3 regions of the Rhodococcus sp. NBC_00294 genome follow, and region 1 is predicted to be linked to each of the others. Evidence: predicted binding sites of a transcription regulator. Region 1 holds the regulator's gene; each other region holds the start of a gene.
What was found. The regulator LexA, encoded in region 1, represses DNA repair genes until DNA is damaged. The targets are predictions, from matches to a motif close to CGAACANNTGTTCG.
Positions count from the first base shown of each region.

Region 2: a site for LexA is predicted at 1,778-1,791, ahead of cofD (2-phospho-L-lactate transferase). Genes of this name have one in related genera too.
Region 3: a site for LexA is predicted at 2,889-2,902, ahead of OHB23_RS17250 (error-prone DNA polymerase). Genes of this name have one in related genera too.

Region 1 covers NZ_CP108043.1:2,930,701-2,940,671, forward strand. Annotated here, with positions in the region: gene OHB23_RS13750 (phosphoenolpyruvate--protein phosphotransferase) at 1-1,193, shown strand, start outside; gene OHB23_RS13755 (uracil-xanthine permease family protein) at 1,405-2,625, shown strand; gene OHB23_RS13760 (hypothetical protein) at 2,649-3,083, shown strand; gene OHB23_RS13765 (IMPACT family protein) at 3,093-3,716, shown strand; gene OHB23_RS13770 (acyl-CoA dehydrogenase family protein) at 3,875-5,017, shown strand; gene lexA (transcriptional repressor LexA) at 5,079-5,861, opposite strand; gene OHB23_RS13780 (hypothetical protein) at 6,125-6,541, shown strand; gene nrdR (transcriptional regulator NrdR) at 6,654-7,151, shown strand; gene hrpA (ATP-dependent RNA helicase HrpA) at 7,153-9,971, opposite strand, start outside.
Region 2 covers NZ_CP108043.1:3,556,885-3,566,855, forward strand. Annotated here, with positions in the region: gene OHB23_RS16585 (DUF3499 domain-containing protein) at 137-544, opposite strand; gene OHB23_RS16590 (metallopeptidase family protein) at 712-1,134, shown strand; gene OHB23_RS16595 (WhiB family transcriptional regulator) at 1,185-1,415, opposite strand; gene cofD (2-phospho-L-lactate transferase) at 2,019-2,975, shown strand; gene OHB23_RS16605 (coenzyme F420-0:L-glutamate ligase) at 2,972-4,330, shown strand; gene OHB23_RS16610 (NUDIX hydrolase) at 4,341-4,898, shown strand; gene OHB23_RS16615 (sugar phosphate nucleotidyltransferase) at 4,953-6,029, opposite strand; gene OHB23_RS16620 (glycosyltransferase family 2 protein) at 6,056-6,946, opposite strand; gene rfbD (dTDP-4-dehydrorhamnose reductase) at 6,957-7,865, opposite strand; gene OHB23_RS16630 (LCP family protein) at 8,133-9,569, shown strand; gene OHB23_RS16635 (TIGR03089 family protein) at 9,597-9,971, shown strand, end outside.
Region 3 covers NZ_CP108043.1:3,711,550-3,721,520, forward strand. Annotated here, with positions in the region: gene OHB23_RS17250 (error-prone DNA polymerase) at 1-2,871, opposite strand, end outside; gene OHB23_RS17255 (hypothetical protein) at 3,070-3,594, shown strand; gene OHB23_RS17260 (1-phosphofructokinase family hexose kinase) at 3,652-4,593, shown strand; gene surE (5'/3'-nucleotidase SurE) at 4,623-5,429, shown strand; gene OHB23_RS17270 (DUF6297 family protein) at 5,440-6,738, opposite strand; gene OHB23_RS17275 (ABC transporter ATP-binding protein) at 6,735-7,358, opposite strand; gene OHB23_RS17280 (DUF6412 domain-containing protein) at 7,423-7,737, opposite strand; gene OHB23_RS17285 (MMPL family transporter) at 7,849-9,963, shown strand.

The sequences.
Region 1 (9,971 bases):
TCCTGGCGGAGGACCTCGCACCCGCCGACACCGCGGGACTCGACGCCACGCTGGTCGTCGGCCTCGCGACCTCGCTCGGTGGACCCACCAGCCACACCGCGATCATCGCCCGTCAGCTCGGCATCCCGTGCATCGTCGCGGCGACGGGCCTCGACGACGTCCCCGCCGGGACGCTCGTCATGGTGGACGGCACCACCGGCCGCATCGAGATCGAGCCCGATCCGTCCACGGCACGCTCCGCGGTCGAGGAATCGGCCACCCACCTCGCCGAGGTGGCCGACTGGAGCGGGCCGGGCCGGACGTCCGACGGTCACCGTGTCGACATCCTCGCGAACGTGCAGGACGGCGCCGGCGCTCGCGCAGCCCGGTCCACCGCGGCCGACGGCGTCGGACTCTTCCGCACCGAACTCAGCTTCCTCGACCGCGACGTCGAGCCCACCGTCGACGAGCAGGCCTCGATCTACGCCGAGGTGCTCACCGCGTTCGAGGGCACCAAGGTGGTCGTCCGCACGCTCGACGCCGGCTCGGACAAGCCGCTGCGCTTCGCGAACCACGCCGACGAGGCCAACCCGGCCCTCGGAGTGCGCGGCATCCGTATCGCCGAGGGCAATCGCGGCATCCTGCACCGCCAGCTCGACGCCATCGCGGCCGCGGCGGCCTCGACCGAGTCGTCTCCGTGGGTGATGGCCCCGATGATCGCCACGTCCGCCGAGGCACAGGCCTTCGCCGCCGACGTGCGGGAACGCGGGCTCACCCCCGGCGTCATGATCGAGGTGCCCGCCGCGGCGCTGCTCGCGGACCGGATCCTCGATCACGTCGACTTCCTGTCCATCGGAACCAACGACCTCGCGCAGTACACGATGGCGGCCGACCGCATGTCCGCCGACCTGGCCGCACTGACCGATCCGTGGCAGCCCGCAGTCCTGACGCTCGTCGCCCACGCGGCGAAGGCCGGCGCAGCGGTGAACAAGCCTGTCGGAGTCTGCGGAGAGGCCGCCGCGGACCCGTTGTTGGCCTGTGTCCTCGTCGGCTTCGGCGTCACGTCCCTCTCGGCCGCGTCGGCCGCCGTGGCCGGTGTCGGCGCGAAGCTCGGCACCGTGACCCTCGAGCAGTGCAAGGCCGCGGCCGAGGCCGTGCTGTCCACCTCCAGCCCGGCCGAAGCACGCGAGGTTGCCGCCGGCCTGCTCGGGTGATGCGCTCCCGCCCTCCGACCGCCCTCCGGCCTTCCCGGTGACCTGCCGACCGGCCTCCGGCCTTCCCTGTGACCTGCCGACCGGCCTCCGGCCTTCCCGGTGACCTGCCGACCGGCCTCCGGCCTTCCCGCATGACATCATTTCCGCCGTGACGACAACTCGATCCAGGCAGTTTTTCCCTCGCTGGTCCGTCCACGGTGACGGTCGCACCGTGGCGCCCGACGCGGTCGTCGCTCCCGACGAACGGCTCTCGTGGCCACGCACGATCGGGATCGGGATGCAGCATGTCGTCGCGATGTTCGGTGCCACTCTGCTGGTGCCGACCATCACAGGGTTCCCGGTCACGACGACGCTGTTCTTCTCCGGTCTGGGTACCGCGATCTTCCTGTTGGCCACGCGCGGCCGGATCCCGAGCTACCTGGGCTCGTCCTTCGCATTCATCGCACCCTTGGCGGCGACGGCGGGCGACGGTCCCGCTGCGCAGCTCGGCGCGGTGCTCGTGGTGGGCGTGGTGTTGTTCCTGGTCGGCCTGCTCGTCCGGTTGGCGGGGAGCCGCGTCCTCGACGCCGTCATGCCGCCGCTCGTGACCGGCGCGATCGTGGCGCTCATCGGCCTGAACCTCGCGTCCACCGCCGCGACCTCGTACGAAGCTCAGCCGCTCGTCGCGACCGTGACTCTCGTGGCGGTCCTGCTGGTCACCGTCGCGGTGCCGGGGCTGATCGGCCGCCTCGGCATCCTCGTCGGCGTCGTCGTGGGGTGGGTGTTCGCTGCCGTCACCGGTGCTCTCGATCCCGCACGCGTCGACGCACTCGGTAGCGCGTCGTGGATCGGACTGCCCGAGTTCACGGGCCCTTCGTTCCAGCTGTCCGTCGTGCTCGTCGCACTGCCCGTCGTCGTGGTGCTCGTCGCCGAGAACGTCGGTCACGTGAAGGCGGTCGCGGCGATGACGGGTCGGTCCCTCGACGACGTCGCCGGTGACGCCCTCATGGCGGACGGCGCGGCGACCGTCCTCGCCGGTGCCGGTGGTGGTTCGGGCACCACGACCTACGCGGAGAACATCGGCGTCATGGCCGCCACCCGCGTGTACTCCACCGCTGCCTACTGGGTCGCCGCCGCCACGGCGCTGGTGCTCTCGTTCTCCCCGAAGTTCGGCGCTCTGATCTTCACGGTCCCGAGCGGTGTGATCGGCGGCGCGACGCTCGTGCTCTACGGTCTCATCGGCCTTCTCGGCGTGCGGATCTGGCAGGAAGCGGGGATCGACTTCACCAAGCCGCTCAACCTGATGGTCGCGGCGGCCGCCCTCGTCGCCGGTGTCGGTGACTTGACGCTGACCATCGGATCCGTCGAACTAGGCGGCATCGTGTGGGGCTCGGTCGGCATCCTGGTCGCGTACCCGGTGCTGCGCGCGCTGTCGGAGCGGCGACGAGACTGAGCGGTCTGTGCCACGCTGAAGCGGTGAGCCACCCACACCTCGACCCGATGCGACCCGTGCGCCTCGCGCCGGACGAGTGGCCGTCGACGCCGGCGTGGAAGGTTCCGCTGATCGGCGTCGTCTGGGTTGCAATCGTCGTGGCGACCTTCGCGCTGCCGAACTCTGTTGCTCGTGCGGCCGTTGCGGCTGTTGCCCTGATCGTTGCTGTGGTTCTCGCCGTTGCGTCGACGATGCGGACCGTGCGCGAGAGCGGCGACCAGCGCATCTCCTGGTTGCGCGGCCCCGCGGTGCGTCGCCGTGACGTCGACCTGCTGCGGAGTGCCAGTGGTTCGGCGGTGGTCGTCGTCGGCTTCGCTCTGAACGGCGTGCCGGGTCAGTACTGGTGGGTGACTCTGGCAATCGTCGCCTGGGTTCTGCCGCCACTCGTCCTGCAGGCTCGGCACAATCGCCGCGTCTAGGCTGGCTCCGTGCCGCATGCCCTCGTCGCGACCCGACACATCGATGCGGAAACGGTGATCGAGCGGAGCCGGTTCCTCGCCCGCGTGGTCACCGTCCACACCGAGTCCGAGGCGCTCGACGTGGTCGCTGCGGTGTCGGCAGAGTTTCCCGATGCGGGCCACCACTGTTGGGCTTTCGTCGTCGGCGCAGATCAGGAGCACCGCCGTCAGCGCGCATCGGACGACGGCGAACCTGGCGGTACGGCAGGTGTTCCGATGCTCGGCGTGCTGACCGGCCGCGACCTGGTCGATGTGGTGGCCGTCGTCAGTCGGTGGTTCGGGGGCGTCAAGCTCGGTGCCGGTGGACTGGTGCGCGCCTACTCGGGCGCGGTGAGTGCGGCGCTCGACCGCGCGGAGGTCGGCGAGCTCGCGCGAGTCGACGTCCTCGAGATGGACTTGTCCCATGCTGATGCCGGTCGGGTGGAGGGCGTCCTGCGAGTGCACGGATTCGCCGTCGACGACGTCGCCTACGGATCCGACGTGCGGCTCCGGGTGATCGGTGACGGCGACCGGCTCGACGGTGTCCTCGCGTCCGCGACCGGCGGCGGTGTGGTGGCCGAGCGCGTCGGGCACCGGTGGGTGCTCGGGCTCTGAGGCGGCTGGGTGCGTTGAGCCGCGGATACCGCGGCTCAACACACCGGATCCGCCCAGCGACGCCGAGGTCACCGAACGTGCTCGCACTGGTCATCGACCCCGCTCGTACCTGGTTCTAGGCTCGAGACAGATCCGCCGTACGCACGACGAGGAGAATCATGAAGCGCACGTTGTTCGAGCCCGAGCACGACCTGTTCCGCAGCTCGTACAAGAAGTTTCTCGAGCAGCACGTCGCGCCGCATCACGCGGAGTGGGAGACGCAGAACATCGTCGACAGAGGTGTCTGGGTCGAGGCCGGCAAGCAGGGCTTCCTGGGCATGGCAGTGCCGGAGGAGTTCGGCGGCGGCGGAGTCAAGGACTTCCGCTACAACGCCATCGTCACCGAGGAGACCACGGCCGGTGGGTACAGCGGCATCGGGTTCACGCTGCACAACGACGTCGTCGCTCCGTACCTCATCGAGCTGACGAACGACGAGCAGAAGCAGCGCTGGCTGCCCGGCTTCTGCTCCGGTGAGCTGATCACCGCGATCGCGATGACCGAGCCGGGCACGGGCAGTGACCTGCAGGGCATCAAGACCAAGGCCGTCCGTGACGGTGACGACTGGGTGCTCAACGGCTCCAAGACGTTCATCACCAACGGCATCAACGCCGATATCGTCATCGTGGTGGCGTGCACCGATCCGGAGAAGGGCGCGCAGGGCTTCAGCCTGTTCGTCGTCGAGCGCGACATGCCGGGCTTCGAGCGCGGCCGCAACCTCGACAAGATCGGTATGAAGGCGCAGGACACCGCGGAGCTCAGCTTCACCGACGTCCGCATCCCTGCCGCCAACATGCTCGGTCAGGAGGGTATGGGCTTCATCTACCTGATGCAGAACCTGCCGCAGGAGCGCCTGTCGATCGCCGTCGTCGCGGCTGCCGCGATGGAGTCCGCGCTCGCGATGACGATCCAGTACTGCAAGGACCGCAAGGCGTTCGGCAAGCCGATCGGCAAGTTCCAGAACACGCGATTCGTGCTGGCGGAGTGCGCGACCGAGACGACTGCCGTCCGCATCATGGTGGACAAGTACATCGAGCAGCTCAACGCGAACGAGCTGTCGGTCCAGGAAGCCGCCATGGCGAAGTGGTGGACCACCGAGAACCAGGTCAAGCTCATCGACCGGTGCCTGCAGCTGCACGGTGGCTACGGCTACATGAAGGAGTACCCGATCGCCAAGGCGTACATGGACTCCCGCGTGCAGACCATCTACGGCGGCACGACGGAGATCATGAAGGAGATCATCGGTCGCGGTCTGGACCTGTAGGAACCTCGAACACGACGACGCCGGCGCTGGAAATCCAGCGCCGGCGTTCGTGTGTCCGGAATCAGAGCTTGCGCATCACGGTGACGACCTTGCCCAGCACCACGGCGTCGTTCCCGGGAATGGGCTCGAACAGGTCGTTGTGGGGGAGCAGCCAGACGTCCCCACCAGTCCGCTTGAACGTCTTGACGGTGGCCTCTCCGTCGATCATTGCGGCGACGATGTCCCCGTTGTCGGCCACGTTCTGCTGACGCACGACCACCCAGTCACCGTCGCAGATGGCGGCGTCGATCATCGACTCACCGACGACGCGGAGAAGGAACAGCGAGCCGGACCCGACGAGCTCGCGCGGAAGCGGGAACACGTCCTCGACGGCCTGCTCCGCGAGAATCGGACCACCCGCGGCGATACGTCCCAGGACGGGGACGAAGGTCGGTGCGGGCAGGCGATCGTCGTCCGACGACGGTGTGTCCGCGCTGTCGAGGTGATTCGTGGTGTCCGCGGCGACGAGATCGTCCTGCGCGACGGCAGAGACCTCTTCGGGGCGCCCGTTCTCGCCCGGCAGACGCACGTCGACGGCGCGGGGACGGTTGGGGTCGCGGCGCAGGAACCCCTTGCGTTCGAGGGTGCGCAGTTGATGCGCGACCGACGAGGTGGACGTCAATCCGACGGCGTCACCGATCTCCCGGATGCTCGGCGGATAGCCGCGCTCGACGACCGACGCACGGATCACCTCGAGCACTCGCCGCTGACGTTCGGTGAGACCGGACTCGGTGTCGGCGGTCGTGGCCGAGCCGGTCGCTGACGCGCGCCCGCCGACCGTGCCGGATGAGCTGTCGTCCTTCATCGAGATACCTCCATCGGTAGCAGTGGACGTGGGGCAGGTGGTGCTGGTGTCACGTCCGTTGTGCGTGTGTCGAACCTAAACCGAAACGGGACTCGGATCAAACACCTGTTCGAAGCGTGTCGCGTGTTCGATGCACTTTGTCGGACCGGACTGCTATACATCGAACATGCGTTCATTCGAACGCGTGGGCGAATGTGTTGTTCGAACACCTCGGTGCATCGGCGACGCGGACGGCCACCGGCTATCCACGAGGAGTGGTTGCAATGACTCGAAGTGACCTGCTGACTGTCGGCACCGCACGTTCCATCGACATGCATGCACCCGTCCGCACGCGCTGGACCTGCGACGACGATTCCTACTGGGGTATGGCCGACCGCGCGGCCGGGTCCACGACGACCGACGTGCGCGAGCGCACCACGGTCCGCCGCAGCCCCGCTCCGCGCGACTCCCGCCGCCCCGACGGCGGCACTGTCGACTACCGTCGCCGCTCGAACGGTGTCTCGCAGGTCGAACACCGCACTCGTCGGGGACACGGATTCGCGACGCCCATCGCTGTGGCGCTGATCACAGCAGTGTCCGTTCTGGGGCTGGTGGGGTTGGCGAACATGCGCTCCGCCGACGTCCCGGCACAGCCGTCCATCTCGGAGCAGGTGGAGATGGGCGTCGTCTCCGGACGCTGACACCGGCCGGACACGCCCCCGGGGCCGCGGAAGGCCCTCCCGGTACGCTGGACACACCGAGAGCCGCCGTGGCGCTCGGGAAATGCCCGAGCCATCGAGGGGTCTCTGTCCGATGCACTGCCCGTTCTGCCGTCACCCCGACTCGCGCGTCGTCGATTCGCGCGAAGCGGAGGAGGGCCAGGCGATCCGGCGGCGTCGTTCCTGCCCCGAGTGCGGTCGACGCTTCACCACGGTGGAGACAGCAGTGCTCTCCGTCGTGAAACGCAGTGGCGTGAGTGAGCCGTTCAGTCGCGAGAAGGTGGTCAAGGGAGTCCGTCGGGCCTGCCAGGGCCGCCAGGTCGACAACGACGCGCTCGTCCTCCTCGCCCAGCAGGTCGAGGACACGGTGCGGGCTTCCGGGTCGGCCGAGATCCCCAGCAACGAGGTAGGGCTCGCCATCCTCGGGCCACTGCGCGATCTCGACGAGGTGGCCTACCTCCGATTCGCCTCCGTCTACCGCTCGTTCAGCAGTGCGGACGACTTCGAGCGCGAGATCGAGGACCTTCGTCGCCACCGTGCCGAGCACGATGCCGCCCCCGCCCAGGACGCGGAGCCCGCCGCTCAGCGGTGAGTCAGCGCCGCACCGCACGTCGGACGTCGTCGATGGCCTTGCGCACCCGCTTCTCGCTCACCGGGTACAGCGTTCCCAGGGTCTGAGCGAACAGGTTGACCCTCAGCTCCTCGATCATCCAGGCGATCTCCCGCACGGCATCGCTGCGGCCCACCGAGTCCGGTACCGACCCGAGCAGGGCGTCGTAGTCCGCATAGACGCGGTCCAGCACGTCCATCCCCGCCGCGTCGCGGCGAGCGCTGGACGGGAATGCGCGAAGTCGGCGCTCGGCCGCCTCGAGGTAGCGCGGAAGGTGTGGCAGGTGAGCTTCGCCGGTCTCGAAGACGTATCCGGGGAAGATCAGCCCGTCCAGCTGCTGGCGCACGTCGTCCGCGGCATCTCCCGTCGCGTCGTCGAGTGCGAGGCGGACCCTCGTCGCGGCACCGAGAGATGGTTCCGCCACCCGGAGCACCGCGGCCGTCCGGCCGGCGAGCTCGCCCCGGACCGCCTTCTCCAGCACCGCATACGCCTCGGGCGTGGACACCGGGCCGCCGTGCTTCATCATGAGCTCGTCGGCCGCGAGGGTGCGGCAGTCCTCGACGAACGCCTCGATGCTTCCGTGCGGATTCTGCCCCAGCGCGAGCCGCTGAGCCGGGGAGCGTCCGGTGAGCAGGTTCTTCGTCGACAATGGGATGGCGTCGAGCAGGAGGCGTCGGGTGCCCTCGCGCATCGCTGCTCGCTGCTCGGCGGCGGTGCCCAGGACACGAACGGCGACCCCGCCCTTCTCGGGAACCAGGGCGGGATACCCGGTCACCCTCTGCGAGTTGACCGTTCGGGTGACGGTGGGCTCGAGTGTGCCGATGGTCTCGGACGTCCACCGTGTCACCGGGGCCTTCTCCGAGTCCTTGGCGGCGACGCCGACCGCAGCGGCCGCGGCAGCACCGAGTCGGGTGCGCAAGGCGGAGAGGGACGTGTCCTTGTCCAGTCGACGGCCGCGATCGTCGACCACCACGAACGTCATCTTCAGGTGGCGGGGCAGCGCGGACGGGTCGAAATCCGACGGTGCGATCGGCACGGCGCCCATGCGGGTGAGTTCACGCGACAGTGCGACCAGTAGTGGTTCCGTCCTCGGTCGCATCGCCGCGACGGCGGCCACCGCGTGGTCGGGCGCTGGGACGACGTTGCGGCGCAACTCCTTCGGAAGAGTCTTGATCAGGGCCGTCACCAACTCGACGCGCATGCCGGGGACGAGCCAATCGAATCCGACGTCGGCGACGCGGGGGAGGAGGGCGATGGGAATGGTGATGGTGACGCCGTCGTCCTCCTTGCCCGGCTCGAACTGGTAGGTCAGGGGGAACTGCGCCTCGCCCTGACGCCAGGCGTCGGGGTAGTCGCCCTCGACGACCGCGGCGGCGTCCGGGTTGACGACGGTGGCGCGGTCGAAGTCGAGCAGGTCCGGCGTCGTGCGGGACGCCTTCTTCCACCACCGGTCGAAGTGACGGGCCGACACCACGGTCGCAGGTACACGCTCGTCGTAGAAAGCGAAGAGGGTGTCGTCGTCGACGACGATGTCGCGTCGGCGGGCGCGCGACTCCAGTTCCTCGGCGTCGCTGCGCATCTCCTGGTTCGCGTGGAAGAAGCGGTGGTGCGTCCGCCACTCGCCCTGTACGAGAGCGTGGCGGATGAACAAGTCGCGAGACACCTCGGCATCGATACCGCTGAAGGTGACGGGCCGACGGGCGGCGAGAGGAATGCCGTACAGCGTGACGCGTTCGTAGGCCATCGCCACTTCGCGCTTCGTCGACCAGTGCGGCTCCGAGTACTGGCGTTTGATCAGGTGCGGGGCCAGCTTCTCGGCCCACTCGGGCTCGATGCGCGCACCCATCCGGGCCCAGAGTCGGCTGGTCTCCACGAGTTCGGCCGCCATGATCCAGCGCGGCGGCTTGCGGAACAGGCTCGAACCGGGGAAGACGGCGAAGGTCGACCCACGTGCTCCGAGGAAATCCTTCTTGTCGCCCTCACGAAGACCGATGTGCGACAGCAGACCCGGCAGCAGTGCCTGGTGGATCACGGCATGGTTCGGCTCCGAGGAGTCGGCCGTGTCAGGCATGGTCCAGCCCAGGCCACGCGTGATCTGGCGCAGCTGACCGTGCAGGTCCTGCCATTCGCGGATGCGCAGGTAGTGCAGGAATTCCGATCGGCACATGCGTCGGAACTGGTTGGAGGACAGCTCTCGGCGCTGGTCTCCCAGATACGTCCACAGTTGCCACAGTGCGAGAAAGTCCGAACCCTCCACCACGAAACGCTTGTGCATCTCGTCGGCGGCCTGCTGATGCTCCGCGGGCCGCTCGCGCACGTCCTGGATCGAGAGCGCCGAGACAATGACGAGAACTTCCCGCAGGCATCCGTTGCGGTTGGCCTCGACCAGCATGCGCGCCATGCGCGGGTCGACCGGGAGGCCGGCGAGCTCCTTGCCGAGCGAGGTGAGCACGGGCCCGTCCTCGCCCTGCGACTCGAGCGCCCCGAGTTCGTCGAGCAGGCCCAGGCCGTCACGGATGCTGCGCGGGTCCGGTGCCTCGACGAACGGGAACGCGTCGATGCGGCCCAGCCCCAGCGAGGCCATCTGCAGGATCACCGATGCGAGGTTCGTGCGCAGGATCTCGGGATCCGTGTACTCGGGGCGGGCCTCGAAGTCCTCCTCCGAGTAGAGCCGGATGCAGATGCCGTCCGCGACGCGACCGCACCGGCCGGCACGCTGGCGGGCCGACGCCTGCGAGATGGGTTCGATCGGCAGACGCTGCACCTTGGTGCGCAGCGAGTACCGCGAGATGCGCGCGGTTC
Region 2 (9,971 bases), 630 kb from region 1:
TGCACACTCCTGCATCTGGGACGAACCGGACGGATCACGCACGACGACGAGTCGGCGAGACCATGCTGGGAGCCTAGTGCCCGGGGGCGACGCGCGAGCAGTCCTGCAGCCCGACGCCGCGCGCAGGAACAGTCGTTCAGCTGGTGGGGTCGGGAAGAACGCGCAGATGTCCGCGTCGACCCGTGCGTGTCGGCGCGGCGGCCGGTACGTCGGCGGAGGTGCGCGTGTCGAACGACGAACCACGTCGACCGAGGGACGGAGCGGGACGCTCACGCGCACCGGCCTCGCGGACGGCCTCGGCGAGTGCGGTCAGATCGTCGTCGTCGGGGCTGGACGTGGAGAACCCACCCTCGTAGCGCACCATCTCCCACCCCTTGGGGGCGGTGATCGACGAACCGTGCACCTCGCACAGATCCCAGGAATGGGGCTCGTCCACGGTGGCGAGAGGTCCGACGACGGCGGTCGAGTCGGAGTACACGTACGTCAACGTCGCGACGGCCGGTCTCTTGCATCCCGGTCGGCAGCATCCCCGCACAGCTCTCACAGGTCGAACCCTAGCGCGTGTCCTCCGGCGTGCCTCGCAGGACACGGTCGTAGCATGGGCGCGTGTCGTTCACCGGATCCTCTCAACCCCGCGGCCGCGCCGGCGGCCGTCCCGGACGGGAACATCGGGCGTCCAGCTCCCGGTCCGCGGCGCGGCGGGGTCGCGGAATGCGCGGCACCCTGTTCCCCGACACGGTGCCCGCACGCAGGTCTCGCGCCGAGAAGTTCGATGCGGCGGTGCTGGACGCGTTCGCCGAGATCGACCGCAAGTGGCACGACCGGCTGACGAAACTGGACATCGCCGTCGACGACGTGCCGAAGATCCGTGCGGTGGACCCTGAATCGGTGAACTGGCCACCCGAGGTCGTGGCCGAGGGCCCGGTGCCGCTGTCGAGACTCGTTCCGGCGGGAGTGGACACGCGCGGAGCGACGACGCGGGCTCGGATCGTGCTGTTCCGTCGGCCCCTCGAGCGGAGAGCACACGACTCGCTGGAGCTGACGGACCTGGTGCACGACGTGTTGGTGGAGCAGGTGGCGACCTACCTGGGGGTCACGCCCGAGGTGGTCGACCCCGACACCGAGGACGACTGACACCCCGGCGCCTGCAGCGCGTCGTTCGGCGGCTGCGGTGACGCGACGCGTCAGATGATGCCGCGCTTGAGGCGGCGACGTTCGCGCTCGGACAGCCCACCCCAGATGCCGAACCGCTCGTCGTGCGCCAAGGCGTACTCGAGGCAGTCGTCCTTCACCTCGCACCCGAGGCAGATGCGCTTGGCCTCGCGCGTCGAGCCGCCCTTCTCCGGGAAGAACGCCTCGGGATCGGTCTGAGCGCACAGAGCGCGCTCCTGCCACTGATCCTCGAGCGGATCCATGTCGCCCGGCACCAGACTCAGATGCAGTGCGGGCGCAGGCATTCCGAGGCTCGTGAGCGGCGGGTCGACGTCGTCGACCGAGACGTCCTCCGGGTCGATCCCGTCCACGGGGTCCGCCGGGGCGTCCTCCGTCACGGCATCCACGTGCAGTACGTCGTCGAGTTCCCCGACGGGGGACTCCTGTCGACCGAGGTCGTGGTGTTGTTCCGGCATCACGTCCGCCTCCTCACCTGTTCGAGCGCAGTTGTTGTCGGTCACTTGTGTCGATGATCGACCGCGAAGCCGGATCGAAGAGCGAAGCCTCGTGTCACCATGGGACGTGACGCTGCGGAACGCAGCGCGCGAACTCGTGTCGACTCATGGGAACACGTGTTCGAACGGTGGTTCGCTACAAGCGATTCCGCTGTTCGAACCGTTAATGACATGACTGTGATTAGACACGCCGCGGTGTGTCGCGGTCAAGCGGACCGCTCGATTTGCAATACCATCCGATCTCCGGTTTTCCCGGAAGGCGAGACTTCCCCGGTGTTTCGCGTCGGACACGCCGTGGTTCGCGCCCACCGGCCCGATCGCGCCGACGGCGACCGCCTAGGGTCGAGGGTCATGAAGGTGACTGTGGTGGTGGGCGGCGTCGGTGGCGCGCGGTTCCTCCAGGGGGTTCGAGAACTGCTGGGGCCGGACGGCGACGTCACGGCCGTGGTGAACGTCGGTGACGACGTCTGGATGCACGGCCTGCGCATCACACCCGACCTCGACACCTGCATGTACACGCTCGGCGACGGCATCGACACCGAGCGCGGCTGGGGTCGACGCGACGAGACGTGGAGCGTCAAGGAGGAACTCGCGGCGTACGGAGCCCACCCGGACTGGTTCGGGCTCGGGGACCGCGACATCGCGACGCATCTGATCCGGACGCGCATGCTCCGCACCGGGTACCCGCTGTCCGCAGTCGTGGAGGCCCTGTGCGACAGGTGGTCTCCGGGTGTCCGCCTGCTGCCCGTCACGGACGACCGCAGCGAGACCCACGTGGTGATCACCGATCCCGACGACGGCACCGACAAGGCCGTTCATTTCCAGGAGTGGTGGGTGCGCTACCGCGCTGCTGTGACGACTCACAGTTTCGCGTACGTCGGAGCGGACAAGGCGACCCCGGCGGACGGCGTCGTCGAGGCGATCGAGACCGCGGACGCGGTACTGCTCGCACCGTCCAACCCGGTGGTCAGCATCGGCGCCGTCCTGGCGGTGCCCGGCATCCGCTCCGCACTGCGCACCACACCCGCGAAGGTCGTCGGGCTCTCCCCCGTCATCGACGGCAAGCCGTTGCGCGGCATGGCCGACGAGTGCCTGTCCGTCATCGGTGTGGAGACGACGGCCGAGGCCATCGGCCGCCACTACGGCGCCCGCTCGGCGGCGGGCATCCTCGACGCCTGGCTGATCCACGAGACCGACACCGCCGACGTTCCCGGCGTGGACGTGCGCGCGGTACCTCTGCTCATGACCGAGCCCGCGGTGACCGCACGGATGGCGCGCGCCGCGCTCGAGGCAGCGGGCGTCCTGTGACCCGATCCGACGGTCCCGGCGATCATGCACCGGGCGGTTCGATCGAGGTGATTCCCGTCGCGGGACTCCCCGAGTTCCGGCCGGGCGACGACCTGGTGGCAGCAGTCGCCACGGCAGCACCGTGGCTCGCCGACGGCGATGTCCTGGTGGTCACGAGCAAGATCGTCTCCAAGGTCGAGGGACGCCTGGTGCCCGCGCCGACCGACCCGGAGGCGCGGGACGCACTGCGCCGCATCCTCGTCGAGCAGGAGGCCGTGCGCGTCCTCGCCCAGCGCGGTCGCACGCTCATCACCGAGAACCGCCTCGGCATCGTGCAGGCCGCGTCCGGCATCGACGGATCCAACGTGTCGACGGACGAGTTGGCCCTGCTCCCCGAGGATCCCGACGCGTCCGCCCGGGCATTGCGCGACGGTGTACGCCGTTCGCTGGGCGTGGCCGTCGCCGTCGTCGTCACCGACACGATGGGCCGCGCGTGGCGGAACGGCCAGACGGACAACGCGATCGGATCGGCCGGGTTGCCCGTCCTGCACGCGTACGCCGGTGGTCGCGACGCGCAGGGCAACGAACTGATGGTCACCGAGGTCGCGCTCGCGGACGAGCTGGCGTCCGCTGGGGATCTGGTGAAGGGCAAGCTCGGCTCGGTTCCCGTCGCCGTGGTCCGGGGTCTGCACTACGCCGACGACGGCTCCTCCGCCCGCGATCTGGTGCGTCCGGGCGAGGACGACCTCTTCTGGTTGGGAACGCAGGAGGCGCTGCGACGAGGTGCACTCGGCGCGGTACCCGCCCGTCGCTCGGTACGCGAGTTCGACTCGGCCCCGGTCGATCCCGCCGTCGTCGAGGCCGCCGTGGCGGACGCCGTCACCGCGCCGGCTCCCCATCACTCTCACCCGGTGCGCTATGTCGCCGTCCGGACGCCGGCGGTGCGCACCGCACTGCTCGATGCGATGGCAACGCGGTGGCGCGCCGATCTCGAACGAGACGGACGGACCGCGGACTCGATCGAGGCCCGTCTGGCACGCGGTGATCTGCTGCGCACCGCGCCGGAACTGATTCTGGCGTTCGCGGTGCTCGACGAGGCGCACGACTATCCGGACGCGGAACGGCAGTCCGCGGAGACCGTCATGTTCACGGTGGCGGCGGGCGCGTCGGTACAGGCGTTCCTGGTGTCCCTCGCGGCGCGCGGCCTCGGCAGTTGCTGGGTCGGGTCGACCATCTTCGCCGCCGACACCGTGCGCGAGACGCTCGATCTACCCGCCGACTGGCATCCCGTCGGGGCCGTCGCCGTCGGGCACCCGCTCGCTCCCCCGTCGCCCCGCGCGCCGACGCCGCCCGGCTCCGCGTTCCGAGAACTGTGAGGAACCGTCCGTGAGCGCCGAGAGCCTCCACGAATCCGCGAGAGAACTGCTCCGTTCCTGGTCGACCACCGAGCCGCACGACGACTCGATGCGCCACACGATGCTGGCGTTCCTCGACAGTGCGCCGCGTGGCTGTCTCCGCGAGAACGTGGCCGGTCACGTCACCGCGTCGGCGCTGGTGCTCGATCGGAGTGGGTGCCACGTACTCCTGACGCTGCACCCGCGGGTCGGACGATGGCTCCAACTGGGCGGACACTGCGAGGTCGACGACGAGACCGTCCGGGACGCGGCACTCCGCGAGGCGCGTGAGGAGAGCGGCATCGACGACCTGGTTCTCGAGCCGGAGCTGCTCTCCATTCACACGCACCCGATCACGTGTTCGCTCGGCGAGCCGACGCGCCATCTCGACCTGCGCTTCGTCGTACGCGCTGCGGACGGTGCACACATCGTCCGCAGCGCGGAGTCGAACGACCTGCGGTGGTGGCCCGTCGACGACCTCCCCGACGGGGAGGCGGGCGCCGAACGAGACGCGTTGCAGGACATGATCTCCCGCGCGGCGGCTCGCTGAGCCTCGGGCGCCCTGGATTCTCGGAAGCCCTGGATTCTCGGACGCCCTGGATCCTCAGACGTCGGTCGAGAAGCGCACTCCACCGTCGGGCAGCGTCACTCCGGGCCACACCCGGGCGCCGCGGAGCAGCTCGCACCGCGCGCCGATGTTGGCTCCGTCGCCGATGACGGCGTCGCGCACGAGTGCCCGCGGTCCGATGCGCGCACCGAATCCGAGGATCGATCGTTCGACCACCGCGCCGGCCTCGACCACAGCACCGTCGAAGAGGACGGCACCGTCGAGACGGGCGCCCGCTCCCACCTCGGCGCCGCGTCCGACGACCGTGCCGCCGATCAGCAGCGCACCGGGAGCGACGCCCGCGCCGGGATGGACCAGCGACTCGCCCCGCGTCCCCGTCAGCGCAGGCGACGGTGCGATTCCGCGCACGAGGTCGGCGGAGCCCTTCACGAAGTCCTCCGGCGTACCCATGTCGCGCCAGTAGGCGGCGTCGACGTGTCCGAAGACTCGCTTGTCCTCGGCCAGCAGTGCGGGGAACACCTCACGCTCGACGGACACCGGACGATCGGACGGGATCTTCTCGATGATCTCCCGCTTGAACACGTAGCAGCCGGCGTTGATCTGGTCCGTCGGCGGATCCTGGGTCTTCTCGAGAAACGCGGTGACGCGGCCGGACTCGTCGGTGGGCACGCAGCCGAACGCACGCGGGTCACCGACGCGGACGAGGTGCAGGGTGACGTCCGCCTCGGTGGTGCGGTGGGTGTCGAGCACGCCGCGCAGATCGGTACCGCCCAGCACGTCACCGTTGAAGACCATGACGTTGTCGGCGCGGAGCCGGGGCAGGACGTTGCGGATGCCGCCGCCGGTGCCCATCGGCTCCTCCTCGAACACGTACTCGAGCTCGAGGCCGAGTGCGCTGCCGTCACCGAAGTGCTGCTCGAACACCTCCGACTTGAAGGACGTGCCGAGCACCACGTGGTCGATCCCGGCGTCCTTGATGCGCGCCAGGAGATGGGTGAGGAACGGCAGACCTGCCGTGGGCAGCATCGGCTTGGGGGCGGAGAGCGTGAGCGGACGCAGTCGCGTGCCCTTTCCTCCGACCAGAACTACGGCATCGGTCGCCGGAGCAGTCATCGCGTATCGCCTTTCTCAGAAACTTCTCACGAGCTCGAACCTGACCCGACCGTGTCGTCGCGTTGCCGCAGTGCAGCAGTCACGACCACCCTGGACCGCAACGCCAGTCCGGCGCGCAACGTCCACCGGAGAGGAGCTTGCCATCTCCGCGGGTGTCTATCAGCTTGGAAGCGGTAGGCGCTGCGGTGGTGCGCCGGCAGCATCGACTCCGGATGACGCCCCGCGGCATGACCTTTGGCGTGCGTCACGACGGCCGTGGGCACGTAGATGTTGGTCCAGCCCGCTCGTCCGAGGCGATCTCCGAGATCGACGTCCTCCATGTACATGAAATACCGGGAATCGAACCCGTCCACCGAGTCGAACGCGGCACGGCGCAGCAACAGACACGAGCCGGACAGCCACCCGACCGACCGCTCGCTGACCTCGTCGTTGTCCTGCCGGTAGCGCTGCGTCCACGGATTCGACGGCCACACCGAACCGAGCAGTGCGTGCAGCGACCCGGACGTGAGATCGGGAACGCGGCGGGCTGACGGGTAGCGCGAACCGTCCGGCTCGAGGATGAGGGGCCCGAGCGACCCGGCCCGCGGATGCCGTTCGGCGGCCGCCAGCAGCTCGTCGATCGACCCGGGGCCGAACTGGACGTCGGGATTGACGACCATGACGAACTCGGTGGCCGGATCCACCTCGGCGACAGCGCGATTGGCGGCGCCGCCGTAGCCGATGTTCGCTCCGGTGCGCAGCAATCGGACGTTGTCGTACGCGGCCTCGGCCGCCTCGGGCGCGCCGTCGGTGGACCCGTTGTCCGCGAGAATCACCGACACCGGCCGCGTCGTCGCATCCCGCAGGGACTCGAGGAATGCGTCGAGGTGCTCGCCGGGCGAATAGGTCACCGTCACGACGGCCAGGGGGGCACTCACGCCGGTCACCCTACTGGGCGGCTCCGGGCGGGTCCGCGACCGCCCGAGCCGCCAGCGCGGCCGTCAGGGCGTCGCGCCAGGGCCGCAGCGGGGTCAGCCCGGCACCCTTCCAGGCCGCGGGCGAGAGCACCGAGTAGGCGGGACGCGGCGCCGGCCGCACGTAGCGATCACTGCCGCACGGGTGAACACGGTCGGGATCGGCGCCCACGGTCTCGAAGGTCGCCCGAGCGAGGTCGAACCAGGACGCCGTCCCGGCGTTGGTGGCGTGCAGGATCTGCGGCAGCGCTCGCGGCGACGTCGCCGCCTCGAGGAGCGCGTCCGCGAGATCACCCGAGTACGTCGGCGAACCCACCTGGTCGTTCACGACGTCGAGGGTCTCCCGCTCGGCCTCGAGCCGGAGCATCGTGGCGACGAAGTCGGAGCCGGTGCCGGTGTAGACCCACGCGGTCCGCACGATCGTCGCGGACGGCAACGCCTCCAGGACGGCCCGTTCCCCCGCCAGCTTGGTGCGCCCGTAGGCGGTCGCCGGCGCGGTGGGATCGTCGGGTTCGTACGGGGTCCGCGCGTCTCCGGCGAACACGTAGTCGGTCGAGACGTGCACGAGACCTGCACCGACCTCGGCGCACCGCTCGGCGAGCAGGCGCGGTCCCACCTCGTTCAGCAGTGCGGCGCGGTCCTCCTCGGTCTCCGCCGCGTCGACCGCCGTGTGCGCTGCGCAGTTGATCACCACGGTGCCCGGCACCACGGCGGCGGCGATCGACTCCGGATCCGTGATGTCGAGGTCGGCCGATCCGAAGCCGAGCACGCGGGCCCCGCGGTACCCGTCCCGCGCGCGGTCGACGAGTCGGCGACCGAGCTGACCTCCGGCTCCGGTCACCACGATCGTCCTGTCCGAACTCTGCTCTGCGTCGGTGGTCACAGCGACAGAGTGTGGCACGCCGTGGCGGGTTGCGCGGAGCACGGCGACCCTGCCGTTAGCCTGGGGATCGTGACGGATTCTGTGACGGGCCCCGGGACACCGCGCGATCCGTACAGACCTCGGACACAGCGCGGTGCGCAGCGGCGACCCGATTCTCGCGAGTCGGAACCGGGTGCGCGGCGCTCCTCCACCCGCTCCGACCGGGGGCGTCGACCTCCGACCAGCCACCGCCCCTCGCGGACACCGGGGCACTCCAACGCCGGCCGGATCGCCGTCGCACTGTTCTCCGCCGGCGCGTTTCTGGTGACGGGTGTGGCATGGCAGAGCATCGACTCGCTGCGCAGCAACCTCGCGACGGTGTCGAACCTCGATCTCGGCGACGGGGCCGACGGTGCGGTCGACATCCTGCTCGTGGGCACCGACAGCAGGACCGACGCGCACGGCAACGCGCTCTCGCAGAACGAGCTCGACTCGCTCCGCGCCGGCGACGAGGTGGCCAACAACACCGACACCATCATTCTGATCCGCGTTCCCAACGACGGATCGTCCGCGTCGGCGATCTCCATCCCGCGCGACGCGTACGTGAACGTGCCCGGCATCGGCGACAGCAAGATCAACGCCGCGTACGGAGCCACCAAGGAGGAGAAGCGCCTCGAACTCGTCGAGAGCGGGGTGCCCGACGCCGAAGCCGACAGCGAATCGACGCTCGCGGGCCGCAAGGCGCTCATCGACTCCGTCGCGGGCCTCACCGGCGTGACGGTCGATCACTACGCCGAGGTCGGGCTGCTCGGCTTCGTCCTGCTCACCGATGCCGTCGGCGGCGTCGACGTGTGTCTGAACGCGCCGGTCGACGAGCCCCTCTCCGGCGCGCGCTTCGCGGCCGGGCAGCAGACGCTCTCGGGTGCCGACGCCCTCAGCTTCGTGCGCCAGCGCCACGATCTCCCCCGTGGCGATCTCGACCGCATCGTCCGTCAGCAGGTGTTCATGGCGTCGCTGGTCCGCAAGGTGCTCAGCGCCCGCACGCTCAGCAACCCCGGCACGTTGGGGCAGCTCGGGTCGGCCGTGCAGCGCTCCGTCACCATCGACGACGACTGGGACGTCCTCGATTTCGCCACGAAGTTGCAGGACGTCGCCGGCGGCGCGGTCACCTTCGACACCATTCCCGTCGCGGACATCAACGGCGTCACCGACTACGGCGAGTCGATCGTCGCGGTCGACCCCGTCGAGGTGCAGACGTGGGTGCGAGGCCTCATCGGCGACGCGGCGCCGTCCGAGAGCGTGACGCCGACGCCCACCGTTCCCGACATCGACGCCTCGAGTGTCACGGTGGACGTCGCGAACGACAGCGGCGTCGACGGTCTGGCGTCCTCGGTCTCCGACACTCTGTCGGGCGAGGGCTTCGTTCCGGGCGAGGTCGGCAACAACGAGGGTGCGAGCGTCGACCGGACCACCGTGTACGCCGCGTCGTCGGACGGTGATGCCGCGGCGGCCGTCGCCGCGCGGGTCGGCACCGACCGGACCGAGACCGACGACTCGCTGCCGTCCGGGACCGTGCGCGTCGTGCTGGCCTCCGACTACTCCGCTCCCGCAGCGGCGGGATCGCTTCCGGCCGGTGTCTCGCCCGCAGGCGACACCGCCACCCCGGCTCCTGCGGCCGCGGACCCGATCGACGCCGGGTCCACGGGCCCCCAGTGCGTCAACTGATCGGGCCCGTTCGGAAGAATGTCGTCGATGACCTCAGGTGGCACGACGCTCACGGACGCGCTTCTCGGACCCATCCTCGCGGCGGACGCGGCGGGACCGCGCATCACCTACTACGACGACTCGACCGGTGAGCGCATCGAGTTGTCCGCGCTGACTCTGGCCAACTGGGCCGCGAAGACGGCCAACTTCCTCAGAGACGAGCTCGGTGTGTCGCCCGGCGACGTCGTCAGCGTCGTGCTCCCCGCGCACTGGCAGACCGCCTCGGTGCTGCTCGGCGCGTGGTGGGCCGGCGCCGAGGTGACTCTCCGGCCCGATCCGGACGCGGCGGTCGCCCTGGTGACCGCCGCGGGTGTGGAGACCGCCGACGCCGGTGAGGTGGCCGCACTGTCGCTCGACCCGTTC
Region 3 (9,971 bases), 780 kb from region 1:
CGCACCGAGTGCCGGGAGTCGGTCGGGCCGTTCGGCTGCGGCGGCGCCGGCCGCCCACAGCGCTTCCCGACGCGTGACGCCGAAGCAGGCCAACGCACCGGCGGTGGCCAGTGACTCCGCTTGCGTGACGGTCAGTTCCACACGTCCGGTGAGATCGAGCAGAGACGTGAACTGCCCGCCGGACTCCCGCGCTGCCACGATCTTCTCGGCCAACGCCGTCCCGATGGACCGCACGTCGGACAATCCCAGGCGCACCTCGAGGCCGTTGTTCTCCACGGTGGCGTGGGCGAGACTGGCACGGACGTCCGGCCCGTGCACCAGGACACCGTGCCGTCGAGCGTCGGCCACCAATGATTGCGGCGAGTAGAAGCCCATCGGCTGAGCGCGGAGCAGCCCCGCACAGAACGCGGCCGGGTGGTGCAGTTTGAACCACGACGAGTAGAAGACCAGCGACGCGAAACTCTGCGAATGACTCTCGGGGAAGCCGAAATTGGCGAAGGCGTAGAGCTTGTCGAAGATGCGGTCGGCCTTCGCGCCGGTGATACCGTGTAGGTCGCGCATCCCGTCGTAGAAGCGTTGCCGCATGCGGTCCATCTTCTCCGGACTGCGCTTGGACCCCATGGCTCGACGCAGTTGGTCCGCCTCGGTGGCCGAGAACCCGGCGACGTCGACGGCCATCTGCATCAGCTGCTCCTGGAACAGCGGTACGCCGAGAGTGCGTTCGAGTGCCCGCTCGAGCGACGGGTGATCGAAGGTGACGGGCTCGAGTCCGTTGCGGCGCCGGACGTACGGGTGCACCGAATGTCCCTGGATGGGTCCGGGTCTGATGAGGGCCACCTCGACGACGAGGTCGTAGAACTCCCGCGGCTTGAGGCGAGGAAGCGTCGCCATCTGGGCCCGCGACTCCACCTGGAACACCCCGACCGAATCCGCGCGCTGCAGCATCTCGTACACCGCGGCCTCGCCGAGGTCGAGTTCGGCGAGATCGACGTGCAGTCCCTTGTGCTCCTTCACCAGGTCGATCATGTAGTGCAGCGCCGAGAGCATGCCGAGCCCGAGCATGTCGAACTTCACCAGACCCACTGCGGCACAGTCGTCCTTGTCCCACTGCAGCACGGTGCGGTTCTCCATGCGCGCCCACTCGACGGGGCACACGTCGGCGATCGGCCGATCGCAGATCACCATGCCGCCGGAGTGGATGCCGAGATGCCGTGGGAAGTTCTCGATCTGCGCGGCGAGTTCGAGCACCGGGAGCGGGATGGTGGTCTCGCGGGCCTCGGCGGACAGGTCTCGCCCCGGCACCCCCGACCAGCGGGTGATCTGCTTGCTCCACGCGTCCTGCTGACCCTGCGATGCCCCCAGCGCCTTCGCCATGTCGCGTACCGACGACTTCCCGCGGTAGGTGATGACGTTGGCCACCTGTGCCGCGTAGTCGCGGCCGTACTTGGCGTAGACGTGCTGGATGGCCTCTTCCCGACGGTCGGACTCGATGTCCACGTCGATGTCCGGCGGGCCGTCGCGCTCGACGGAGAGGAACCGCTCGAACAGCAGACCGTTGCGCACCGGGTCGACGTTGGTGATGCCGATCGCGTAGCAGACAGCGGAGTTGGCCGCGGATCCTCGCCCCTGGCACAGGATGTCGGCCCTCTTGCAGAAGTCGACGATGTCGTGGACCACCAGGAAGTAGCCGGGGAAGTCGAGTTCGGTGATGACGGCGAGTTCGCGGTCGATCTGGGCGTAGGCCGCAGGTTCGTCCTCGCGTCGACCGTAGCGTCGCTCGGCACCGCGCATCGTCAACTCGTGGAGCCACGTGATCTCGGTGTGGCCCTCCGGCACGTCGAACGGCGGCAGCTGCGGCGCGATGAGGTGCAGGTCGAACGCGCACTCCTCCCCCAGCGCCGCGGCGTGGGACACGGCGGTGGGATAGGCGGAGAACATCGCCGCCATCTCGGCCCCGGAGCGCAGATGGGTTCCGCCGAGCGGCGGGAGCCACCCGGACGCGTCGTCGAGACTGCGCCGCGCACGGACCGCGGCCATGGCCATCGCGAGCCGGCGCCGACTCGGCCGCGCGAAGTGTGCCGACGTCGTCGCGATGACGGGCAGCGAGAGACGCGCGGCGATGTCCGCCAGGGCGTCGTTGCGATCGTCGTCCTCGGCGACGCCCTGCCGCGTCAGCTCCACCGTCACACGGTCCGTGCCGAACCGATCCACCAGGTCGCGCAGCGCCTGCTCGGCAGCCGCGGGACCACCCTCGCTCAGCGCGCGACGCACGCTGCCCTTGCGGCACCCGGTCAGGATCTGCCAGTGCCCCCCAGCCGCCTCGGCCAGCGCATCGATGTCGTAGCGCGGACGCCCCTTCTCGCCCCCGGCGAGATGCGCGGCGGCGATCTGGCGGGACAGGCGCCGGTACCCCTCCTGTCCGCGTGCGAGCACCAGCAGATGCGTTCCGTCCGGATCGGTCGCGCCGGTGCGTGATTCGGTCGGCATACCCGGGTCACCGAGCGACAACTCGGACCCGAAGACGGTCTTCATGCCGAGCTCGCGCGCCGCTTCGGCGAAGCGCACGACGCCGTACATGCCGTCGTGATCGGTCAGCGCGATGGCGTCCAGACCCAGCCGCACGGCCTCCTCGACCATTTCCTCCGGCTGGGAGGCTCCGTCGAGAAAGCTGAAGGACGAGTGGGCGTGCAGTTCCGCGTAGGGAACGGTGTCACGCGGCCGCACCACCGCACCCTCGTAGGGATCACGCTTGCGCGACCACGCCGGACTGTCACCGCCGTCGCCCATCGCGAGCGGATCGATGACGCGGGGCTTTCCCGAGAGCAGACGCTCCATCTCGGTCCACGTGGGCGGCCCGTCGTTCCAGCCCATGACGCACCCCCACTCTCCGAACGTATGTTCCCATTGGACCACCACCTCCACTCCGACGGCAAGTCGACGGAAACCGTGGTCTCGCCCGGAACCACACCCCCACGGGGACACCCGGTACGAAAGGTGCCGAATGGTCCGCTTCCGTTGCACACTTCCTCTGGAAGCGACCATCGACGACGAAGAGGACATGCCGTGCGAATGCTCACCCGAACCCTTCTCGGCACTGCAGCAGCGATTCCCCTGGCCCTCGCCACTCCCGGTCTCGCTGCCGCGGCGGAACCCACCGACGTCACCTACTCGTTCGCTGTCGACGGCACGTCCGTCACCAACACCATCACCTCTGCTGCCGACGGCACCCTCAGCTGTGCCACGTCGTTGGCACCCGCACCGGACGGCGTTCTGCCGCCGCTGGAAGACATTCTCGGACCCGGGCAGACCCTCTACGACGGCGGTGACATCGAGCCCGGCACGTCGACCCAGACGGTGTCCGACGTTCCTCCCGGCTCGTACGTCGTGCTGGCGACCTGCGCACTCCAGGACGGCGACGCGACCGAGGCGATGTGGGTGTCCGACTACCCCGGTTTCGCTGAGTACATGGCCACGGTGTTGCCCTGGACCGTGTACACGGTCCAGCAGGCGTCGACGGTGATCACGGTGCCCGAGGCAGCACCGGAACAGGCTTTCCCGTCGCTCGACGACCTCGCGGACGCCTTCGGCAGCTGACCTGTCGACCGTTCGACGTCGAGTTTGGGGAACGGACGAATCGGGCACATCACGGCGATGTCGACTGCCGAACACGCGCCCACCGCCACCGTCTTCGCGCCGTCCCCGCTGCTCACCATCACCCTGGACGCAGCGCCGAACGGCGACACCGAACTCCACGTGCACGCCGGCGGCCAGGGCCACTGGATCGCCCGCATGGCCACCAACCTCGGCATGGACGTGACGCTGACCGGCGCGTTCGGCGGCGAGAGCGGCGGCGTGCTGCGCGATCTGATCCACCGCGAGGGCATCACCGTGCGTGCCGTGGACATCGGTGACGAATCCGGGTCCTACATCCACGACCGGCGCGACGGCGACCGCACCGAGGTGGCGACGATCGATCCCCCGCACCTGGCCCGGCACGCGCTCGACGATCTCTACGGGATCACCCTCGAGTCCGGAGCCTCGTCCGACATCGTGCTGCTGGGGGGCCCGCACACCGAGTCGGTGGTACCCGCAGACTTCTATCGACGGCTCACGACAGATCTGCGATCGCTGTCGAAGCCCGTCGTCGCAGATCTGTCCGGACCGACCGCGACGGCGGCTCTGCAGGGCGGTCTCACCGTGCTCAAGATGAGCCACGAGGACCTCATCGAGGACGGGCGCGCGGAGTCGGAGGACCCGGACGCCCTCATCGAGGCGATGCGCTCCCTGCACGACGAGGGTGCCGACATCGTGGTTCTCTCCCGCGCAGCGGACCCGGCGCTCGCCCTCGTCGACGGCACGGTGCTCGAGGTGGTCACTCCCGACCTGGAGCAGACGGACCACCACGGTGCGGGCGACTCCATGAGCGCCGGCATCGCCACCGGACTCGCCCGCGGCATGTCCATCGAGGAGGCACTCGCCCTCGGCGGCGCCGCCGGCACCGCCAACGTGACCCGCCGCGGACTGGGTACAGGACAGCTGGGGCTCGTCGAGACCATCATGTCGACGGTCGAGGTACGCCCCTTCTCGTCCTGACCGGCTGCACCCACTCGCAGGAGGCACACGTGCGCGTGCTCATCACGAACGACGACGGAATCGACAGCCACGGGATCGCCGTGCTCGCTCGGGTCGCCCTCGAGGCCGGTCACGACGTCGTGGTGGCGGCGCCGCACGAGGAGCGCAGCGGTGCGAGTGCGTCGCTGTCTGCGCTGCAGAACCGCGACCAGCTCATACTCTCCCGCGCGTCGATCGCCGATCTCGATGTCGACGCGTTCGCCGTGCAGGCCTCGCCCGCCATGATCGCGTTCGTCGCGACGCGAGGAGCCTTCGGTCCACGGCCGGACATCCTGCTGTCCGGCATCAATCACGGTCCGAACACCGGCTCCGCCGTCCTGCACTCCGGCACCGTGGGGGCGGCCCTCACCGCGTCCACCCACGGGGTTCCGGCGATGGCCCTGTCCCTCGCCGGCCTCGACACGGCGTCTCTCGCCGCGCCTGGCGACATCCACGACCGGATCGACCGTGAGGTCGCCTCGGGCGCTCCGAGCTGGGACACCGCCCACCTCGTGGCCCGGCGCGCACTCGACTGGTTTGTCGACCACGGTGCGGCGGACTGGGTCCTCAACGTCAACATCCCTCCGGTCGCACCATCGGAACTCCGCGGCATCCGCCAGGCCGACCTCGCGGCCTTCGGCGCCGTCCAGGCGGAGATCGGCGACACCGACGACGAGTTCGTCACCGTCCGCTTCGACGCCATCCACGCGCGGGACGACGACGACAGCGACGCCGGCCTCGTCGCCCGCGGATGGGCGACGACCACCGCACTGCGACCTCCGTCGAGGGTGGACGTCGACCTGGCAGGGTTGGAGTGATCGCGTCCTGTCACAGCAGGAGCAGCACGGCACCGACGAGGAGCAGGCCCGGGCCACGCAGGACCTGCCGGATCACGTCGACCGGCACCGTGCCGAACATGGTCACCACGGCGAGGCCGTCGTAGACACGCGGCGGCGCGGTGCGGGAGCGAACAACGGCGACCAGCGACGTCGACCCGACCACGATGCCCGCCCACCACGACACCGCCGCCGCTACCGTGACTGCGACGGTGAGCGCCACCAGCGACGGCACCACGAGGAACGCACCGGCCATCGTACGGTCCGGCAGCGCGAGTGAGAACCGTAACGATCTATCCGCCAACATATCTCGGAACCCGATGCTGGCCGCCGACGTCGCCACGTAGCCCACGAGAAGGCCCACGACGCCCGCCCAGTACGGCATCGACACCGCGGAGGCGGCGAGCACGACACCGAGTCCGGTCACCAGGACCGCCGGCAGCATCGTGTTCCGGCGATGCCGCATCAGGTCGGACCGTACCAGGGCGCGGACCGGGCCGACGGATCTTCCGGCACGACCCCGCGGGCGCACCGCCCCTCGGCGTCGGTGGGCCCTGGTCTCCAGCGCGGACACGAGGAACCCGACGTCGAGGAAGGACAGTCCCGCGGACCCGGCAGCCAGCAGATCGGCCCCCGACGTCAGGGACGTCCGACGAATTCGCCCGAGGCGGGAGTCGGCCGCCCACCATCCGATGACGGCCGCGACGGCGAGCACAGTCGCGCACGCGACAGCTGGAGGAGGCGGTGCGAGCGTCGCGACGCCCGCCGACACGACTGTTCCGAGCTCGATCATCGGCAGCGCGGACGACCACCTGCGGGACTGCTGCCCCAACACCGCCAGGACGACCACCAGCGCACCGGTCGCCGCCCCGACGACGGCCAACGGCCACCAGGACGTCGCACCCGCGATCAGTGCCAGCAGACGAGCGACCAGCACTCCGAGTGCGACGAGCGCGCCGGTCCAGGCGAGCACCCGGCCGCGCAGAAGAGTGTGTCGATCGAGCGGCGCCGACACGAGCCAATGCGTCGTGGCCGCGTCGGTTCCGATCGGTCCGACGACGCGCAGGACATGGAGTGCGGCCGCCGCGAGGACAATTCCGACACTCGTCGATGCCGACGCCGACAGCACCGGGTCCAATGTGAATCCCGTCCCGCGGCCGGACAGCACCCATAGCGCGACGGCCACCGTCGACAAGGCGCCGCCACCCCAGATCGACACCTGCTCGACCGCACTCTCGGTGCCGCGGCGGCGTCGGCGGAGCTCTCGGTGCAGATCGGCAGCGGAGGTCATCGCCATGTGTCGGCGTCGACGACGACGTCGGCCACGGCGTCGACGATTGCCCTGTCGTGCGAGACGAACAGCACCGCCACTCCGGCCTCCTTCTCGGCCGCCAGTGTGCGGGCGAGCCACGCGCGCCCGTCCGAGTCGAGATGCTGCTCCGGTTCGTCGAGGACGAGGACGCGACGAGGTCGCACGAAGGCGGAGGCCAGGACGAGCCGCCTACGCTGACCACTGGACAGCGTGACCGGGAGCTGATCGGCCGCGGCGGACAGGGCGAGCCCGTCGAGGATCGCCGTCTCGACGGCCTCCGCGTCGTCGACCGCATGGGCCGTGGCGATCAGTGTCAGATGTTCGCGCACCGACAGGTGAGGGAACATGCCCCCGTCGTCGAGGACGGCCGCGATCGCCGTACGGGTGGCGGGATCGGTCTCGTCGAGGTCGGTGCCGTCGAGGAGCACGCGCCCCTCGTCGACGTCGTCTGCGCCGACGGCACAGCGGAGGAGCGTCGATTTTCCGGAGCCGTTGGCACCGACCACGGCGCAGGCCGAGCCGGGACGAGCAGTGAGGTCGACGTGCCGGAAGACGGTGAACTCTCCGTGGGCACGGGTGATGCCGGACAGGTGCAACATGAGGTCTCTCTCCCACGATCCGAGATGTGAACGGTGTCGTCGGTGCGGAGACGCACGGCGCCGATCAGCTCGGCTGCGCCCCCGCGAGAGCTCCGGGTGCTCGGGGCATGGGACGGCCCGGCGTGGCGGGGTGGGACTGACGGCGGAAGGATCCGCGCAGTCGGCGTTCGTCGGCGGGAGGGCCGTTCGCCGACTCGACGCGCGCCACGAACGACTCGGGTCGCAGGAACGCGGCGGCGAGCAGAGCCACCGATACGGTGACGGCCACAGCTACGGCGACCTCGATGGGTTGCGGCATCGCGACGATCAGCGTGAGAGTCGTCGAGAGCACGAGCATCGCCACCGTCAGCCGTTCGCTGATCTGCCGTGCCGTTCGCATGGCCCGAACTGTACCGCCCGGTCTGTCCCCGCTCTCAGAGCTTCCCCAGAACCGTTCACTACAGTCACACACGACCGTGGATGCTCGACCTGACCGATATGGGGATTTTCTGTGACTCGCTGGGCTTCGTTCGTGGTGTCGCGGGCACGGTGGGTCCTGACCGCCGCGATCGTCATCGTTCTGGCAGGCGCCACGTGGGGACTCGGGGTCTTCGGCAGCCTCAGCCAGGGCGGATACGAGGATCCCGGCAGCGAGGCCGTGCAGGTCGCCCGACAGATCCAGGGCCTGGGAACCGCCGCCCCGGACATCATCGTCATCTACTCCGCGCCCGACGGCCGCACACTCGACGACATCGGCGCGGACGTCACGCCGGTGCTCGACGCGTTCCGGGCGGAGGTGGGTCCGAACGACATCACCTCCTACTGGACGGCCGGACCGGTGCAGAAGCCGTTCCTGGAGAGCAAGGACGGCACGAAGGGACTCGCGACCGTCACCCTCGGCGACGCCAGCGGCATCACGGTCGCGTCGTTCTCGGAGTTGCTCCCCAAGCTCGAGGTCGCCGGCATCGACACGCAGTTCGCGGGCGCCTCCGTCGCCGGCGTCTCCTTCAACACCCAGCTCCAGGAAGACTTGGTCCGTGCCGAGATCATCGCCATCCCGATCACGCTGATTCTTCTGGTCGTCATCTTCGGCGGCGTCGTGGCCGCCGCAGTGCCCGTGATCGTGGGAGCGCTCTCGGTGGCCGGCGCGCTGACCGTCCTGCGCATCTTCACCACGTTCACCGAGATCAGTTCCTTCGCCGTCAACGTCGCCAGCCTGCTGGGTCTCGGACTCGCCATCGATTACGGCCTCTTCATCGTCAGCAGGTTCCGCGAGGAACTCAGGGGCGGAGCCACGTCCCACGAGGCCGCACGACGCACGATGCTCACCGCCGGGCGCACCATCGTCTTCTCCGGTCTGCTGCTCATCTGTGCCTTCGCGGGGATGCTCGTCTTCCCGCAGGCCATCATCCGATCCCTCGGCTTCGGCGCGATGGCGGCCGTCGGATGTGCGGCTCTGCTGTCGTTGACGGCTGTACCGGCCGTCCTGGCCATGCTGGGTGACCGCATCAATGCCATCACCTGGTCCAGGACCGCCTCGGATCGCGGAGATGCACGCGCACACAGGTTCTGGGGCGGGGTCGTCACGAAGGTGATGAAGCGCCCCATCGCTGTCGCCACCCTGATCATCGTCGGCCTGCTGGTCGTTGCCGCACCGCTGGTCAAGGCCCAGTTGGGCGAGGTGTCCTACACCGCGCTGCCCGCCGACGATCCCGCGCGTATCGCGTTCGAAACCCTCGCCTCGGACTTCAGCAGCACCGGCGACAGCGCCACCATCGTGTTGGACGGAGAGTCGGCGCGGCCGGACGGCCCCGCCATCAATGCGGTCACGACGGCTGCGCGCGCGGTGAGCGGGATCGCCAACGTTCAGTTCGGCACGGCCAGCGGCGACTTCGTGGTCATCAACGCGACCTTTTCCTCGGACGTGTCCCAGGAAGCGCAACAGGATGTGGTGCAACAACTCCGCGCGATCCCGGCACCCGACGGAACCGACCTGACGGTGGGCGGAGCGGCGGCCCTGGTCCTCGACGGCAACAACGCCATCGTGAACTGGCTGCCGGTGATGCTCACCATCATGGTGGTGTCGACGCTGATCCTGCTGTTCCTGGCGTTCGGCTCGGTGGTGCTGCCGATCAAGGCTGTTGCCATGGCGGGACTGAGCATGGCCGCGACGTTCGGGGCTCTGACGTTCATCTTCCAGGAGGGTCACGGGGCGGGCCTGCTCGGCGTCACACCGGCACCGCTCGAGGCGACGTTCGTGGTTCTCATCCTCGCGGTCGTGTTCGGGCTGTCCACCGATTACGAGGTGTTCCTGATGTCCCGCATGGTGGAGGCGCGCACGGCCGGTGCCACCACCGAGGAGGCGGTGCTGATCGGCGCCCAGCGGACCGGACGCATCGTGACCGCGGCGGCGTTGATCCTGATCATCGTGACGGGGGCGTTCTCGATGTCCGGACTGTCCATCATGCGATTCCTGGGTGTCGGCATGATTCTGGCGTTGATCATCGACGCCACGATCATCCGTATGCTGCTGGTCCCGTCGCTGGTCAAGCTCATGGGCGAGGCCAACTGGTGGGCACCCGCGTGGATGAAGAAGGTGCACGAAAAAGTCGGCATCGGTCACTGATACCGCCG